Regions from separate parts of the Halomonas sp. NYA30 genome, predicted to be linked through region 2. Evidence: predicted binding sites of a transcription regulator. Region 2 holds the regulator's gene; the other holds the start of a gene.
The links. Region 2 encodes FliA, which starts transcription of late flagellar genes. Its sites were predicted from a motif close to CTAAAGTTNNNNNNNNNNCNGCCGATA; they were not measured.
Positions count from the first base shown of each region.

Region 1: a site for FliA is predicted at 4,952-4,978, ahead of ACWI0H_RS12925 (DUF4019 domain-containing protein). Genes of this name have one in related genera too.

Region 1 is NZ_OZ334477.1:2,783,446-2,791,834, reverse strand. It holds gene ACWI0H_RS12960 (YehS family protein) at 1-87, shown strand, start outside; one part of gene ACWI0H_RS12955 (IS3 family transposase) at 442-1,322, opposite strand; one part of gene ACWI0H_RS12955 (IS3 family transposase) at 1,322-1,583, opposite strand; gene ACWI0H_RS12950 (carboxymuconolactone decarboxylase family protein) at 1,613-1,888, opposite strand; gene ACWI0H_RS12945 (helix-turn-helix transcriptional regulator) at 1,940-2,278, opposite strand; one part of gene ACWI0H_RS12940 (IS3 family transposase) at 2,354-3,261, opposite strand; one part of gene ACWI0H_RS12940 (IS3 family transposase) at 3,261-3,516, opposite strand; gene ACWI0H_RS12935 (DUF6597 domain-containing transcriptional factor) at 3,568-3,984, opposite strand; gene ACWI0H_RS12930 (class I SAM-dependent DNA methyltransferase) at 4,080-4,823, opposite strand; gene ACWI0H_RS12925 (DUF4019 domain-containing protein) at 5,025-5,432, shown strand; gene ACWI0H_RS12920 (NfeD family protein) at 5,613-6,971, shown strand; gene ACWI0H_RS12915 (slipin family protein) at 7,029-7,820, shown strand; gene ACWI0H_RS12910 (YqaA family protein) at 7,875-8,389, opposite strand, start outside.
Region 2 is NZ_OZ334477.1:136,664-145,052, reverse strand. It holds gene ACWI0H_RS00675 (sensor domain-containing diguanylate cyclase) at 1-1,156, opposite strand, end outside; gene ACWI0H_RS00670 (OmpA/MotB family protein) at 1,185-1,856, opposite strand; gene ACWI0H_RS00665 (motility protein A) at 1,862-2,683, opposite strand; gene ACWI0H_RS00660 (RNA polymerase sigma factor FliA) at 2,725-3,426, opposite strand; gene ACWI0H_RS00655 (flagellar protein FlhE) at 3,453-3,881, opposite strand; gene ACWI0H_RS00650 (hypothetical protein) at 3,907-4,482, opposite strand; gene flhF (flagellar biosynthesis GTPase FlhF) at 4,479-6,707, opposite strand; gene flhA (flagellar biosynthesis protein FlhA) at 6,764-8,389, opposite strand, start outside.

The DNA of each region.
Region 1 (8,389 bases), 2.0 Mb from region 2:
CGCGAGTGTAAAGATCAGGTGCTGCGTAACTTTTTACTCGGCGTTCAGATGCAACTGCGTCCTTCCCCTAGTGGTTCAGAAGCCTGACCTTTCATCAGTATCAGATATTGATGGTGCATTTGGTCTCAAAGAGGTCTGAATAAAAGGCGGTAGCCTGGAAGGAAACCGCCTTTCTCAACCCTGTAGTTGGAGATTTATAGTTTGATAGCAGGCATAAACTGCATGCTGACTGCGACCCGATTCCAACTGTTGATGGCCAGAATCACCGTGGTCAATTCCAGTAAATCCTGCTCTCCAAAGGCGGCTAAGGCATTCTGGTAGGTTTCGTCGCTGATTGGATGTTGGCTTAGCAGCGTAAGGGCTTCTGCCCATGCCAGAGCGGCGCGTTCCTGCTCACTGAAACAGGCAACTTGTTCTGGTCAAGTGAGAGCGGACACATTTTCAAGCCGCAGCTGCCAGTTCGATCTCCCTCGGTGACTGGTAGCCGAGGGTCGAGTGGAGCCGGCAGCTGTTGTACTCCATCTCGATATATTCGACGACATCGCGCCGTGCTGCCTGGCGGGTCCCATATCGCTGGTCAGCCAGCCACTCGCTTTTCAGTGAGCCGAAGAAGCGCTCCATGACGGCATTGTCCCAGCAATTCCCCTTGCGGCTCATCGAGGCCTGGAACCCGTGCCGATCCAGCGTGGCTCGGTAGTCATGCGATGCGTACTGACTGCCGCGGTCGCTATGATGGATCAACCCGCTCTTGGGCTGCCGCCGCCCTACGGCCATCTCCAGGGCGTCCAGAACCAACTCCGTGCGCATGTGATCCGCCATCGCCCAGCCCACCAGCTGCCGGTCGTGGAGGTCGAGCACCGCCGCCAGATAGAGCCACCCTTCCAGCGTCCAGATCGCGGTGATGTCGGCCACCCAGGCTCGGTTCGGTTCCGTCACCATGAATTGGCGGTTCAACAAGTTAGGCGCCACCGGCAGGGTGTGCTGACTGTCGGTCGTATGACGCCAGCGTCGCCGCTGTCGTGCCTCTACGCCGGCTTTCCGCATCAGGCTGCGAGCCTGGTAACGGCCGACATCGTAGCCGCGGCGGCGCAGTTCTCTGGCCAGGCGGCGGCTGCCATAGCTGCCACGCTTCTGGAGATGAATCTCTCTGACCTCTCGGAGTAGGGCCTGACGAGGGTCATCAGAGCCACGCCGTCGCCAGGCATAGAAACCGCTCCGGCTGACCTGCATGACTCGACACAACACGGCCACGGGATAGGTGGCCTTCTCCGACTCGATAAACTGGTATCTCAGCTCGACTCTTTGGCGAAGAAGGCCGCCGCCTTTTTTAAAATATCCTTTTCAATCTGAAGCTTACGAACTTCTGCGCGAAGCTTCTTGATCTCGGCGTCGCGATCATCCTCCTGCCGCCCCGGGGTGCCGGAGACCTGCTGACGGTGCTTGCGGCACCAGCGGTCCAGTACGCTGCGCTCCACGCCAAGGCGCCGGGCGGCCTCGGATACGGAATACCCCTGATCGATCACCAGGCTCACCGCATCCGCCTTGAAGTCATCGGAAAACCGACGTCGAGTCTTCTTGGTCATGAACACCTCCACTGCCTCCATTATGAGGCTTATCGGGGTGTCCGCTCCAATTGGACCACTTCAACTTCACGCCAGGCGGGAAGCACATCCAGGCGAACCTGATGTTCGCCATCATCTCTGGCCTCTTGCGAGTGCATGTGCTGACAAAAGCCACAGTGATTGATTTGCGAAACACGCAATTTAACCAAATGAGTGATGGTCGGGGTGACTGTACTGCCGGATGCGACCGCGCCCAGGGGAACCAAGTGTTCAGCCAAGCGAGGGCATAGGCGGTAAACGGCTTGCTGAGAGATACGCTGAGACATGAGGATGACCTAGATGGTTAGTGGAGGCCTCAGCTTAAAACCGTAAGCTCGTCACGCCTTGTAGATTTGCGACAATTTGCGTTTGCGGTAGGCGGCGGGCGTTTCATAGGCGAGTGCTTGGAAAGCGTGCGTGAAGTGAGCCTGATCATAGTAGCCGCATTGCAACGCTATTTCCGCTAGGGAACGATTGCTCTCAAACAACTCATGGCGGGCAAGGTTAAGACGGGCATAAGCTACTAATTGGCCAGGGGTAACGCCCACTTCACGTTTTAATTTGCGTTCCAGAGTACGCCTAGTAAAACCGATAGTGGCGCCTAGCTGTTGGGGTGGAAGCTGTAATTCTCTGATGGCCTGAATGACCATGACGATCCGGCTGTTGAGAATCGGCATGCGTCTCAGTCGATGCAATAACCATGTTTCCAGAAGTCGCAAACCCTGCTTTTCGTCGAGCTGGTAATGTAGTGGTCAACTAATCCCGGACAGTATTTTAAGGTTTTCCTCAGCCGTGACGGGCGAAACGCCGTCGTTGAATGCGTGAGGTCGTTGCCGGTTGTAGTAGCCCATCAGATAGCCACCCACATCTTTTTTGGCCTCGGGCAGATCCCGATATCCCAAGGCCGGTATCCATTCGGATTTCAGGCTCCGGAACAGCCTTTCCATCGGGGCATTGTCCCAGCAGTTACCGCGCCGGCTCATGCTTTGTGTCATTCGATAGCGCCAGAGTCTCTGACGAAACTTACGGCTGGCATACTGACTTCCCTGGTCCGAGTGGAACATGACTTTCTCTGGCTGACCACGCTGTTCCCAGGCGTGATCCAGAGCTTTTACAACCAGGTCCGCATCCGGACTGGATGACATTGCCCAACCAACAACTCGCCGGGCGTACAGATCCAGTACCACAGCCAGATAGCTCCATCGCTGGCCGCTCCAGATGTAAGTAATGTCACCACACCAGACCTCGTCGGGCTGCTCTACCGAAAACTCACGATCCAGGTGATTCGGGATATCCGGTCGCTCAACGGTGGCCTGCTTATAGGCGTGAGGGCCAGGTTGCTTGCAAATCAGCCCCAGCTCACCCATCAGTCTTCGTACCTTGAAGCGACCAATGACAACGCCGTCGTCATTGAGCATGCACTTGATCGTTCTGCTGCCGGCAGAGCTGCGGCTCTTGGTGAACAGGCGGTTTACCTGCGCCTTCAGGGCCAGACGCTCAACGTCTATCTGGTTCCGCCGGTGGCGGTATTCGTAATAGCTGGAACGGCTGATATCGAACGCATTGCAGACCATTTCAACAGGCATTTGCTCACTCAACTGGTCTATCAGCGCGTACGATTCAGGTCGTCCGACATCAAGAGAGCGGTAGCCTTTTTTAGTATGCTCTTCTCCATCTCAAGGCGTTTGCAGCGGGCTTCCAGCTCCTGAATCCGGCGTTGTTCCGGGGTTAAGGCTTTGCCCTTCGGGGTAATGCCTTCTCGCTCATCCGTCAGCTGTTGAACCCAGCGCCGCAAAGCACTTTCACCCACGCCCAAGGACGTAGAGGCCTGGGCAATGGTGTAACCTTGATCCAGTACCAAGCTGGCTGCTTCCTGTTTGAATTCAGGAGTAAAGGAACGTCGTTTTCTGGTCATCAGACACCTCGCTTATGGTGGCAATCTTACCACCTACGTTGGTGTCCGGAATCATTGAACCACTACATAAAGGCGTTCTACTATCGGCATCAGTTCCTGCAGCCCTAGTGGCTCAAGTTCATCTTCTAGATGGTGAAAGCCATCCGTGAAAGCTTCGAGTGGCAGGCCCAGCAGGCCGTGGGCGCCGGCAGCCTTGAAGCGAATGCCTAGGCTTGGGGTGGACGTGTCGAAGGTTTCGACCAGCGTGCGCCTGTTGAAGCAGAGCGTGATGATGGGGCGCGGGATGGTGAGCTTGATGCTTAGGCTGGCACCGGCATCTGGGTAGAGCTTCTCGGTTCGGGAGGTCTTAAGTTGCCCAGGTCCACCCATTGACCAGAGGCACTGTACCCAGGGGGCCAAGCGCTTGTCAGGCGGTCGATGCCGAAAATTTAGAAAGTGTGCGTTGCTTGGCAAAATAAGGTCGGTCATGGCGTCAGCCCGTGATAGGTCTCTTCACTATAGACGCCTGGTGATTCAACCAAGCAGCATTTAGGAACTTTTCCCGCCATAAGCTTGTGTGGGCGCTATTTCTTCACGCACACAAAAATCGCATTGCCCGAAACAGTATCCCACGGGGTGATGGTCTCGTAGTTATGCTCAAACACATGCACCTCAAAATAAGGCGTTAGTAGGGCGGTTAGTTCTATAAAGCTCACCGCCACCATGGGGTGTACATCGTTCCATACTTGGGTGTTGCCGGCGCTGGTTTTTTCAATGCTGAGCCTTAACGACTGCCTTTCACCGTGCCCGCTGTAGTGCCACCCTGAGCGGAAGGTGAACGAATCCTCGCCCTGTTTCGCGGTGTGCTTAACGAATAGATCGTTATTGATGCGCTGTTTATCCACCCCATTAAAGTAGAACACACCGCCCGCTTTTAAAGCGCGGTGGGCGCTGGCGATGCAGGCGGTTAGCTTCTCAATACCATCGTTATAATGGATCGAGTATAAAAAGCAGGTGATTAAATCGAGAGGTTCGCTTACGTCGAACGTGCTCATATCTTGCAAGGTGAATTGGGCTTCTGGGCAGCGCGAGGCGGCGATATCCAGCATCGGCTGATTGATATCCAGCCCGCCACTGGTGTAACCAAAATCAATAAAATGGCGCACGTGGGGGCCGGTGCCGCAGGCTAAATCCAGATGGGCGGTGCCGTCGTTACCAAAAAGCTGATGCAGCCGTCGAATGGCGTTGCTTTGCGCTTGGTAGTCGATATCTACGCACATCAAATCGTAGTAGCCGGAAAGGTCGGTATAGAGTGCGTTGACGGACATGGTCGCCTAAAGGTGAGGGCTGGATAGGTTGGGTGGCGCATAGTAAACGAGCAGGTGGGGTTTGAGAAGCGCCGACCACGACAGGTGAATCCCTTTCTATCATTAGTCGCCGTTAGGCGGGATTAGCGTTAAAGAAATCCCCCCAGCTTCCGATAATGACTTAAGACGCACGATTAACCCTGGCTGCCACAAGAGTTTGCTATGTCCAAAACAGTGACTTTTATCATTGCTACCGTGCTTCTCGTGCTAACCACGAACGCGTATTCACATACCGATGCGGCTGAAGCGGCAGCGCTGGCGTGGCTTGAAGCCATCGATAGCGGTGAGTATGAACAAGCGTGGGAGGCATCCTCAACGCTCCTGCAGGTGCCGCTCTCTTCCAATATGCTGGCCCGTACCATCAATGCAGCCCGACGTGATTTTGGGGCGGTTGAGTCCAGGCGGCGAATACGGGTTATCCGTGAAACGTCCATGCCCGGCGCGCCTGTTGGTGATTATGCGGTGTTTACGTTCCAAACCCGTTTTGAAAATAAGCCTCAGATTACCGAAACTATCACGCCTCACCTAGAAGAGGGTGATTGGAAGGTAAGCGGCTATTACGTCAACTAACCAACTCCCAGCCAACCTCCTCGAACGTCCTTCCAGCCATCGCTGTTGCTTAGCATAACCTCCTGCGGTTAAGCGTTATTACGCTTAACCGCCCGCTATCATGTTGTTCATGACGAAGCTCACTGCGGGTGCTACGTTGAGTAGATACCCTTGAGCATATTGATAGCTGCTGGAGCGGATATGCACTCCCTTTCTCACAAATCGCACTGGCTGTGGCTGTTGGTGGCGGGATTGCTGATGGCGGCGCTGTCGCTCACGTGGCAGGCCAGGGCACAAACCTCGCCCAGCGCTTTAATCCTCAATATTGAAGGCGCTATCGGCCCTGCGACCAAGGATTATTTTGAGCGTGGTCTTCGTAAAGCCCGAGAGCAGGGCAGCGAAGTGGTGATTGTTGAGCTGGATACCCCTGGCGGATTGGTTGATACCACCCGCGATATGATTCGGGAAATGCTCAATTCAGACCTGCCGGTGGTGATGTATGTTTCCCCCAGTGGCGCGCGCGCAGCCAGTGCAGGTACCTATCTGCTTTACGGCAGCCACGTAGCGGCCATGGCGCCTTCTACCCATTTGGGCTCTGCGACACCGGTGCAAATGGGCGGCGGCGGTATGCCTGATAGCGATGCTGAAGAAGATCAAGATGCGTCTGATGCGCCGGCCCGTGAGGGCAGCGCCATGGAGCGCAAGGTCATGGAAGACGCGGTGAGCTTCATCCGCAGTTTGGCTGAGCGCCACGGCCGCAACGCCGACTGGGCGGAAGACGCAGTGCGCGATGCAGTGAATCTCACCGCCAACCAGGCATTAGAGCAAAACGTCATAGATGTGGTAGCGCGTGATAATGATGACCTGCTAGGGCAGATAGATGGCATGACAGTGGTCATGGAGCGGGGTGAATACACCTTAGCCACCGCCGATCTCGCCATTGAGCGCTTCGACCCGGATTGGCGTACCCAACTACTTTCGCTGATTACCAACCCCAATATCGCCTATTTTTTAATGATTCTGGGTTTTTACGGGCTGATATATGAGCTTGCCAGTCCCGGTAGCCTATTTCCAGGCACCATCGGAATCATTTGCCTGCTGTTGGCACTGTTTGCGTTCCAGGTGCTGCCGATTAACTACGCCGGGCTAGCGTTGATGGTGGTGGGATTGGCGCTAATGGTAGGTGAGACGCTACTGCCCAGCTTCGGGGTGCTGGGGGCAGGAGGCATCGTTGCCTTTGTGCTCGGCTCGGTCATGCTGATGGATGCCGAGTATCTGGCTATTTCATTGCCGCTTATCGTGGGTGTGGCGCTGGTGTCAGGAGGCTTGATGCTATGGACGCTGATGCGCTTTGCAACGCTTCATCACCGCCCGGTACATTCCGGCGCGGAGCAGCTGATTGGCGCAGATGCCATTGCCCTGGAGGATTTTGATACCCACGGCCACGTGCAATTGCACGGCGAGCGCTGGAACGCGGTGAGTAATGTTCCGGTTAAGCAGGGCGATCAGCTTACAGTGACACGCCTCGAAGGGTTGACGGTATACGTCACCCCCCACTAGGCCCTCAGTTGTCGTGCGTTATTCATGTGATAGTCCAGCAACTCGATGAGGTGACCCATGATTATTTCTTATTTGGTTCCAGTAGTGCTGGTGTTGATGCTGATTGCCGCCTCCATACGCATACTGCCGGAATATAAGCGTGGCGTGGTGTTCTTTCTTGGCCGGTTTCAGAAGGTCAAAGGGCCGGGGTTAATCATTGTGATTCCCGGTATTCAAAAGATGGAAGTGGTTGATCTACGTGTCGTGACCATGGACGTGCCCGAGCAGGACGTAATCTCTCGGGATAACGTGACGGTTAAGGTGAATGCCGTACTCTATTTTCGCGTGGTCGATCCTGAAAGGGCGATTATCCAGGTTGAAAATTTCACCCAGGCTACTAGCCAGTTGGCCCAAACCACGCTTCGCTCAGTGCTGGGTAAACATGACTTGGATGAGATGCTCTCCGAGCGCGATAAACTCAACAGTGATATTCAGGAAATTATCGATGCCCAGACCGAAGCATGGGGCATTAAGGTGGCTAATGTTGAGATCAAACATGTGGACCTGGATGAGAGCATGATCCGCGCCATTGCCCGCCAAGCCGAGGCCGAACGGGAACGCCGGGCCAAAGTGATCCACGCTGAAGGGGAGCTGCAGGCCTCGAAAAAGTTAGTCGAGGCCGCCAACGTGATGCAGGAGAATTCTGCCGCGCTACAGCTTCGCTATCTGCAAACCATGAGCGACATGAGCAATAAAAACGCCTCGACGATTGTTTTCCCGCTGCCGATAGACATCATGGAGGCCTTTAAAGATATGAAGGCGAAGCATACGGCAGCAACGCCTAGTAACAAGACGCAGAATGATGTGTAAGCCAATGCCAAACGCGCATTGCCACGGTGGGGCTGGATGTTTCAACAGCGCCGGTTAAGCAATCAGCCCCGCCAAAGCCTGCATTCCCAGCGCCACTGCCAGTACCACTACACCCGCCACCAAGCTGGTTACTAGGGCTTGTTGCTTCCATAACAGCAGTACTCGGCTGCCAAAGCGGTGAACGAGCCAGGCGAGGCCGAAGTAACGCAGGCCGCGGGCGATTAACGCCGCTAGCGTAAAAAGTAGGACCGGATAGCCGGAAAGGCCTGCAGTAATCATCGCGACCTGAAAGGGAATGGGCAGAATGCCAATGGCTAAAATCGCAGCAAAACCATACTGGTCGAAGAAGGTCTGGAACGACTGATAGCTTTGTTCCATGCCCATAAATTCAATAAACCAAGTACCTATCGACTGAAAAAGCAGCATGCCAACGCCATAGCCGACCAGCGACGCAATTAAGCAACCCGCAGTAGTGACCGTCGCTAAAAGCCAGATACGGTGTTTATTAGCTGCCATCAGCGGGATCAGCACCAGCTCAAGCGGAATGGGCAGGATAATGGTTTCCAAAA
Region 2 (8,389 bases):
AGCAGGTTAACGGCTCTTTGGCCAGCTCACGTGTGCACCAAGGTCCGCTATGTACGTGGGCTCTTTCGAGGCGTAACACAAACTGACTTATAGCTTCCGGGGCAGGCGTCACGCCCGCTTGATAAGCGCCCCCATTCACCCAGAGAACGATGCCATGGGCGCGAAACAGCTTCATCCAGGTAGCCGCCTGCTCATGGAGTAGCTGCTGGGGGCTCTGCGGCTCACTGGGCGCTCGTGCACTCAATATCAAGCTATCCTGTACGCGCTGTAAGTAGCGCGCTTCTTGACGCGCCCGCAGTAACAGCATGCGCTGCGTGGCCATTTGCACTAAGGTGCGTACGGCATCGCGTACCGATGGCTCAACTGAATGCGGGCTTGCCGAGTGGCAAAACACCAAGCCCCACAGGCCAGTATCTCCTTGCATGGCTAAACTCAGCGAACCACGCACCCCCATGCGCTTTAGGTAGCGCTGCCTTTCTGGAGCCGGGGCACGTAAAAAACTGCCGCTTAAGCGTGTGGCGGAACAAGCGGGCATCAGCGTTTCAGGCGGAGCATTAACGTCTTCAATCAACCGCACAGGGTGATTTTCATAGCTCAGTCGCAACGTGCTAGGAAAGTCACTAGCGGGAAAGCGCTGGCCCAGTAGCGGAGGCAAATGCTCTCCCTGCGCTTCGGCAACCATTAAGCCATGCCAATCACTATCGAAATGGCACACGCTGACACGATCATAGCCGGTGAGCTGTTGTATAGCATGTACCAAGGAGTCGAGTAGCTCCTCTTGATGAGTCGCTTCAGCCAAGTGCATCAACCGTTCGTTCACCGTCCCCAGTAGACGCCGCTTGCCGAGGGGATTGAGAGGCTCAATTTCAACAATAACTTGCTCATCCTCTCGGTAAGCATGCAGTTGAAAACGTACGCTACTGTGCTTAGGGCGAATAAACGCCAATGGCCCAGGCAAGCGTTGCTGCCCCTGAAGCTCACGGCGTACCCGCTGGCTAAGGCGTTTGCCCAACACGCAGGCAAGACTTAACTCCCCGTTTTCAGGGCACTCAATGCCGGTTAAGCGGGTTAAATTTGTGCTGGTAGCTTGGATACGCCGACAATCGGCATCTAAAACCAGCAGGGCACCAAACGACTGTAATAGCGGGCGGTACATGGACACAGGCGTGGCCTCAAGAATCTATTCACCCTTCGACCTGCTGCCTCAACAACAGCTCTACGCGCCGGTTGGCCGCTCGGCCATCCGCGGTTGCGTTCGTTTCCATGGGTTGGGTGTCAGCATAGCCGACGGCCCGCATATGAGAAATATTGAACCCTTGGCGCTCTAAATGACGCACGACGGCAATAGCCCGCGCGGATGAAAGCTCCCAATTAGAGGGAAAGCGCGCTGTCGAAATGGGTACGCTATCGGTATGACCTTCCACCGAAATCTGCCCGTCAAAACTGGCTAATACATCGATAAGGCTTTCAACCACGCCGCGCCCTTGAGGCGTCAACACTGCTTGGCCACTGGAAAATAATAGGCTGTTATCAATACGCAGTGTGACCCCTTCACGCCCTTGCGACACGCTCACTCCAGGAATATTGAGCCCGGAAAACTGCGGCTGCAGCCCTTGGTGGCGGGGCTGTATACCTGTGGCAAGTGACGCTAGCGGCAGCGATGATACAGCGCTAGCCGAGCGCATAAAAGCCGTATCCGCCGCTTCACCACCCCCCGGTGGCGTCAGTGAAAGCAAGAGGACAAATAGCGTGATGAGCAGCGTCAGCACATCAAGATAGCTGGTTAGCCATCCCTCTTCGCCCTCCCCAGGCGAGACCGGTATTTCCAGGGCGTGACGGGTATCACGGTCTAACATGATAACTATCCCTTCGCCGCCGAACTAACCGAGGAGTCTGGTCTTGGTTTGACGCTGTTATCACGAATTTCATCGTGGTAATTGGCCACAAACGAGTTAAGGGTCTCTTCAATGAACGAGGGCAGACGGCGCTTAGTGATCAGTGAGATGCCTTCCAAAACCATGTTCATGGTAATCAAGCGCTCTTCGGTCCGGCGCTCTAGCTTCACTGCAATCGGCTTAAACACCAAATTGGCGAGTAAAATGCCGTAGAAGGTGGTCAGCAGTGCCACCGCCATGCGTGGGCCAATGACCTGCAGGTCGCCAGCATCCATGACTTCCAGCATGTTCACCAGCCCCACCAGGGTGCCGATCATGCCAAACGCGGGTGCATAGGTGGCCATGGTGCGAAATATTTGTGCTTCAGCCTGTTCACGCGCTTTCAGGCGGGCAATGCGCCAGCGCAGCATGTCAAAAATTTCGTCCTCTTTGGTGTTGGCGATCACCAGTTGAATGCCGGTGCGTAAAAACGGATTGCGGGTATGCTCTAGCTCGCGCTCAACCGCCCGCACATCGCCTTTAAACCACAGTCGTGACATATCGACCAGTTCCCGGATATCGTCACGCATATAGGTGTTTTCGCGCCGGAATACTAGGCCCACCAACCGCACCACACGGAGCACTTCTCTCAGCGGATAGCTGATAAAGGTAGCCGCCAACGTACCAGTCACCACAATGGCCAGGCCCGGCAAATTGATAAAGCTTGAAGGGGACTCTGCGGTCAAAAACAGTACACTGACCAGCAGCAATATGCTGGCAAATATACCTATCAGCGTCGAAGGATTCATCCACGGCTCCTTGCCGGTCACAAGTGAGTAAAAAAGAGGTGTTATGCCGAGTCGTGTAAACGCGCACGTAAACGGCTGACGGCCTGACTGTGTAGTTGAGAAACGCGTGATTCCGTTACGCCCAACACAGCCCCTACTTCCTTGAGGTTGAGTTCTTCCTGGTAATACAGTGCCATGAGCAGTTTTTCACGCTCTGGCAGTGCGTCAATCGCATCAATCAGCGTTTGCCGCTGCTGGCCATCAAGCAACTGCTCGAACGGTGAGTTGCTCAGTTCATTACTGACCGGCTCGCCGCCATCGGCCACCAGCTCTTCAAACGGCAGCAATTGGCCACTGTTGGTGTCATTGAGGAGCTGCTGGTATTCACTCAACGGCATTTCAAGATGGTGGGCGATTTCGTTCTCTTCCGGTGCTCGCCCCAGCTGTTGTTCTAACTGGCGAACGGCATTGTCTACTGCGCGCGCTGAACGACGCACACTGCGGGGCAGCCAATCGCGGGTGCGCAATTCATCCATCATCGCACCGCGAATTCGTTGGCTGGCAAAGGTCGCAAAGGTCGCACCTTGGGTAGCATCAAAGCGACCGAGCGCTTCCAGCAGCCCTACCATCCCTGCTTGAATAAGGTCATCGAGCTCAATGCTGGCTGGTAAGCGGACCTGAAGCGTCAAGGCCTGACGTCGTACCAGTGGCATATATTGCGTCAACAGCTCACTCTGTTTGATCCTACCTTGTGCTGTGTACATCCTTTCGCCTCGCGGCTATACAGCCTTCACTGATAGTTCACAATCATTTGCAGCCCCTGCACTCGAACCGGCCGTTGGCCTGGGCGTAAGGCGAAACGAAAATGCAATGGCACACCTGCCGTCCGTCCTGCCAATGCGGTAGTGGACCCGCGCATGCCGGTTAACGCAACGCACTGCTCAGGATGGCACAACCAAGCGTTTAACAGCGCACCGGGAGGATGGCTGAACTGCCACTGAATACGCTCAAGCTGCTTTGTCCGAAGATTCGCCGCAGCGGGCGGAGAAACGTTTTGGCTAGCGCTTGCCCGATCACTCATCGCCACCATCAGCCCAGGAACCTGGGTGCTCCAACTGCCGGTAGCGGCCTGGGCACTCGCCGTTAATCCTGCCAGTAACCACCCTGTTAGCAGTAGCGCCACCAGCGGCAGCGCCCTTCTTAATTGCAAGCTTAGCATGCTTAGTCACCTTGGCGGAGTATGCTCATCGTGCAAGTACCAGTAGTTCCATATTTAAGTAGTATTCGGCGGCACCACGCAAGTTGTCGAGCAATCCCTGGCGCGGCAAATGCGGTTCATGAAGCGCTAGCAAACGACGCGGCCCACCGTGTTCCTGTAGCTGGCGCAAGGTGCTGTACATGGCAGCAAAGGCATCGGCATCGCTATTGATCCATAGTGCCCAACGGCTGTACTGAGCGCGTAACTGAGCAAGGTCAGCAGTATCTGCCGCCACGATATGCACATCCCAGTCTTCAGGGTCACCGGCCCAGCTTCGACCTAACGTGGACCACTGCCCCAGACGTGCTTTGACTTTGTTTACCTGAGAGGCACCGCTACCGGGCAGCCCAACCACTATAAGCGGAATTTTGGGTCTGGGTGGCGCTATCGCCTCAGGCGCTTCTGCTTCTACTGCTGCAGCCGTAGGCGTTAATAACGATGGGCTCTGTTCTGGTTCTGGCACATGCTCGGCCGCCGCGACATCAACCGCCCCTTCCGCCTGCTGCTGGCGCTGCAGATTCGCCCACTTACGCAGCCCTGAAGCTTGATCTTGATCGCTCACGTCACACCCTCTCGGCTGACACTGCCCATTTGGCGAATCGCATCGCGGGCCATAAACGCGTAAACCAGCGCATCAAGCATGCCAGTATCGCGACGCCGACGGCTCGTGCCTAATAAATTGAGCAGGTCGCCGCGCAGCGTTTGCGCCTCTTCATCATCGGCAACATCAAGATGCCCGGCAACGGATGCCAAGCCGCTGGCCATGAGTAGGCGCACTTCGGCATTAACATCGCCGCTGTCGGCCTCTTTTAACTGCTGCCAAGCGCGGCGTGTTAATGCCGCTAAGCCATCGCTTTGAAGTTGTGTTAACAGTAGCGAGAGCACCTCGGCTCCCAGCCGAGCAGGGGTAAGCCAGTAGCGGCGCGCTACCACTTTGGCGCTTTCCGGATCACGCACTTCACCGTACCAAGCAAGCAGGGCATAACCCGTCGCATCCTCTACTTCGGCGTAGGCGGTCCACAGCTGCACGGATTGACCACGAAAACGAACGCCCACTTGGTGCGTCAGCACGCTGTCATTAAACAGCTGACGAATGGACTGGCGCTCGTGGTGAAAGCGTACCCGATGACTAGGGGATACTTGGCTGACCCAGGTCAAATGCTCGGCTTCCAACCACGCCAACGCATCAGGCTCGGGTAAGCGCGGCAATAAATGCACCGCGACGCCGCTTGATTCCGTCAGCGCGGCTAAGCGCGGCTGCCACCCAGCAGCATGGCGATGCTGTAACCAGGGTAGCGCCAGCCAAGCGCCCTCTGTGTCCAGGCCAATATCGGGCATTGCCCAGTCGCAGCCGCGCTCATTCCGCCGAGCTGACCACGCCATACCCAACGTCGTATTCACGGCGGGATAGTGGGCGAGCAATGCGTCCAAACGCTCTTCCTGCAGTCGGCTTGGGAGTGACGCTAAATCCCAGATCGCTTCTAATTCCGTAAATCCCGTCACGCGTTGGCGCAGCCGCGCCAGTAGCGACGACAAGCGGCGCCCTTGCCCGAGTACATCCCGCGACCAGCGCGGCATCCCCATGGGGACGTCAGCGCTTTGTACCTGTTCGCGCTGCGGCGTTGCCGTACTTAGCGCTTGATCCACGAGTGCTTCAGGGGAAGCAATGGCCATATCTTCAGGCACCTGCTGACCATTTGAACCAAACAGCACACGCATCCCGTGGCGCATCACAATGTCGAGCACCGGCGCGAGGCGCCCCGCTTCATCCTGTTTAGTAATAATACAATCGTCTAACTCTGCCCCCGCCGCACGGGCAGCCTGACGATAACGCAGCACGACCTCTTCGAGGGTTTCCGGCTGGCTGGCGGCATTGAGCAGTAGCACCAGGCGCACTCGCGAGCGTCCCCCTTGCAGGTGGGCAATCTGCTCAATCACCCGCTGGTCACGCTGGCTCATGCCTACGGTGTCGATAATCACCCACTGCTTGCCCTGCAAGCGGCCCAGTAAATCGTCGATGGGTTGCTCGGCATCCAGCGCGTACATGGGCGTGTCCAGCAAACGCGCATAGATGCGTAGCTGCTCGTGGGCACCAATACGAAAGCTATCGGTAGTCACCAAGGCAACGGGGCGGGTACCGTGGCGCATCACAAAACGCGCGGCCAATTTAGCCGTGGTGGTGGTTTTGCCTACCCCCGTGGGGCCCACCAACGCAACGATACCGGTTTGGTCGAAAAAGCTGGCTTCATCGCTCAACACACAAAGGCGTTCGATCAGCTGCTGTCGCAGCCACTGCAGGGGCGCTTCGCTGTCGGCATTTAACGCGGCAAGCGGTTCGGGAAGCCCTGTCAGTAGCTCATCGGCAAGCTCGCTGCTAAAACCAACGTTCCATAGCAGTTGGCGCAGGCGGGCGGCCGTTCCCGTTGCTAGCGGCGGCTGGTAGGCAGCCGCTTTTGCGGGTGCGCTGCTTGCCAGCAGCTCACGCATATCCTGCATCTCACGCAATAACCGCTCGCTCATTGCCTGCATGGAGTCTTGCATTGGCGGCGCTGGCGATGGTTCTGGAGACGATAGCCCTGGGGACGATGCCCCTGAAGACGACGGCTCTGGAGGAAGTGACTCTGGCGAAGGCTCAAAATGGTCAATAGCTTCATCCGCCATGGCCAGAATCTCAACGCCCCCTTCGGTGCGCCGATTAGCCACAATCAGGGCATCTTCACCGAGCGCTTCGCGCACTTGGCGCATCACATCACGACTGTTGGCTCCCACGAAACGTCTAACGCTCATGACTTACCCTTTGCCTATGCTGAAAATGGTCAACGCTAGCCTATCACGGCAGGTGGCTACGAACGCCCGCCGACTAGGGTGGTGACCCTTAATGTACGGTCATCGGGAATCTCGGCTTGCGACAACACCGACATATGCCGTAGGCGACGGCGTAAAAAGCGCGAAAGCACTGCCCGCAACGAATGCTGCACGACCAGCACCGGCGGCTCGCCTGAGCTTTCGTGACGCTCTAGCGCCTGCTGCGCCTGGGTCATCAGTGTCTCGGCCAGGCCAGGTTCCATGGCACCGTTGCCATTCATCGCCTGTACCAGCACTTGTTCCAACTGAGCATCCAGCCCCATCACATTGAGCGTCTCTTGGCCGGCAAACCACTGCTGAACAATGGCACGCCCCAAGGACACACGGACTAGCGCGGTCAGCTCGTTGGGGTCTTTTTGCTGGGTGGCGTACTCCGCCAGGGTATCCAAAATGGTGCGCATATCACGGATGGACACGTCTTCATCGAGCAGGTTTTGTAAAATACGCTGCAATACCGTCAACGAAATCGCTTTTGGAATGACTTCTTCGACCAGGGCTTTTTGATCATCGCCCATTTTATCCAGCAGCTTCTGCACTTCTTGGCGGCCTAACATTTCAGGTGAGTGGCGGTGCAGCAGGTGGTTCAAGTGGGTCGCAATCACGGTGCTGGCATCAACCACGGTGTAGCCATATACCTGAGCGTGCTCACGCTGGCCGCTTTCAATCCACACAGCGGGCAAACCAAAGGCTGGGTCTTGGGTATGAGTGCCCTGCAATTCGCCTGAGACCTGGCCTGGGTTAATCGCCAGCCATTTACCCGGCTGCGCTTCGGCGCGGCCGATTTCAGCGCCTTTCATCGAAAGCACATAGGCGTTGGGCGGCAGCTCTAAATTATCGCGGATATGCACGACCGGCGGCAAAAAGCCCACTTCTTGAGCAAACTTTTTGCGCACACTTTTAATGCGCCCAAGCAGCTCACCTTTTTGGCGCGAGTCCACCAGCGGTATTAAGCGATGGCCCACTTCCAGGCCAAGAGTATCGACCAGCTGCACATCTTCCCAGCTTGCTTCCGGGGTCTCTTGTACAGGCACGGGGGCTGCGTCAATTTCCTCTTTAACCAAGGCCTTCTCTTTTTGGCGCGACAACAGCCACGCTAAACCACCCAGCAGCGCGGTGAAGAAGAGAAAGACAAAATTGGGCATGCCGGGCACCATGCCTAGCAAGCCCATGACCACGGCGGCTAAGATCAGTACCTGGGGGTTAACGAACAGCTGGCTCAGCATTTGCTGGCCAATATCCTCGTTCGTGTCGGTGCTCACCCGCGATACCGTGACACCCGCTGCGGTCGAGATCACCAGGGCGGGAATTTGCGCCACCAGACCATCGCCGATCGCCAGCAACATATAGGTTTGGCCAGCCGCGCCAAAGCTCATGTCATGCTGCAACATACCAATCATCAGCCCGCCGATGATATTGACCACCATAATTACCAAACCAGCAATGGCGTCACCACGGACAAACTTGCTCGCACCGTCCATCGAGCCAAAGAAATCAGCCTCTTGGGCGACTTCTGCACGGCGCTTTTTGGCGTCTTCTTCGCCGATTAAACCGGCGTTAAGGTCGGCATCGATGGCCATTTGCTTGCCGGGCATCGCATCCAGCGT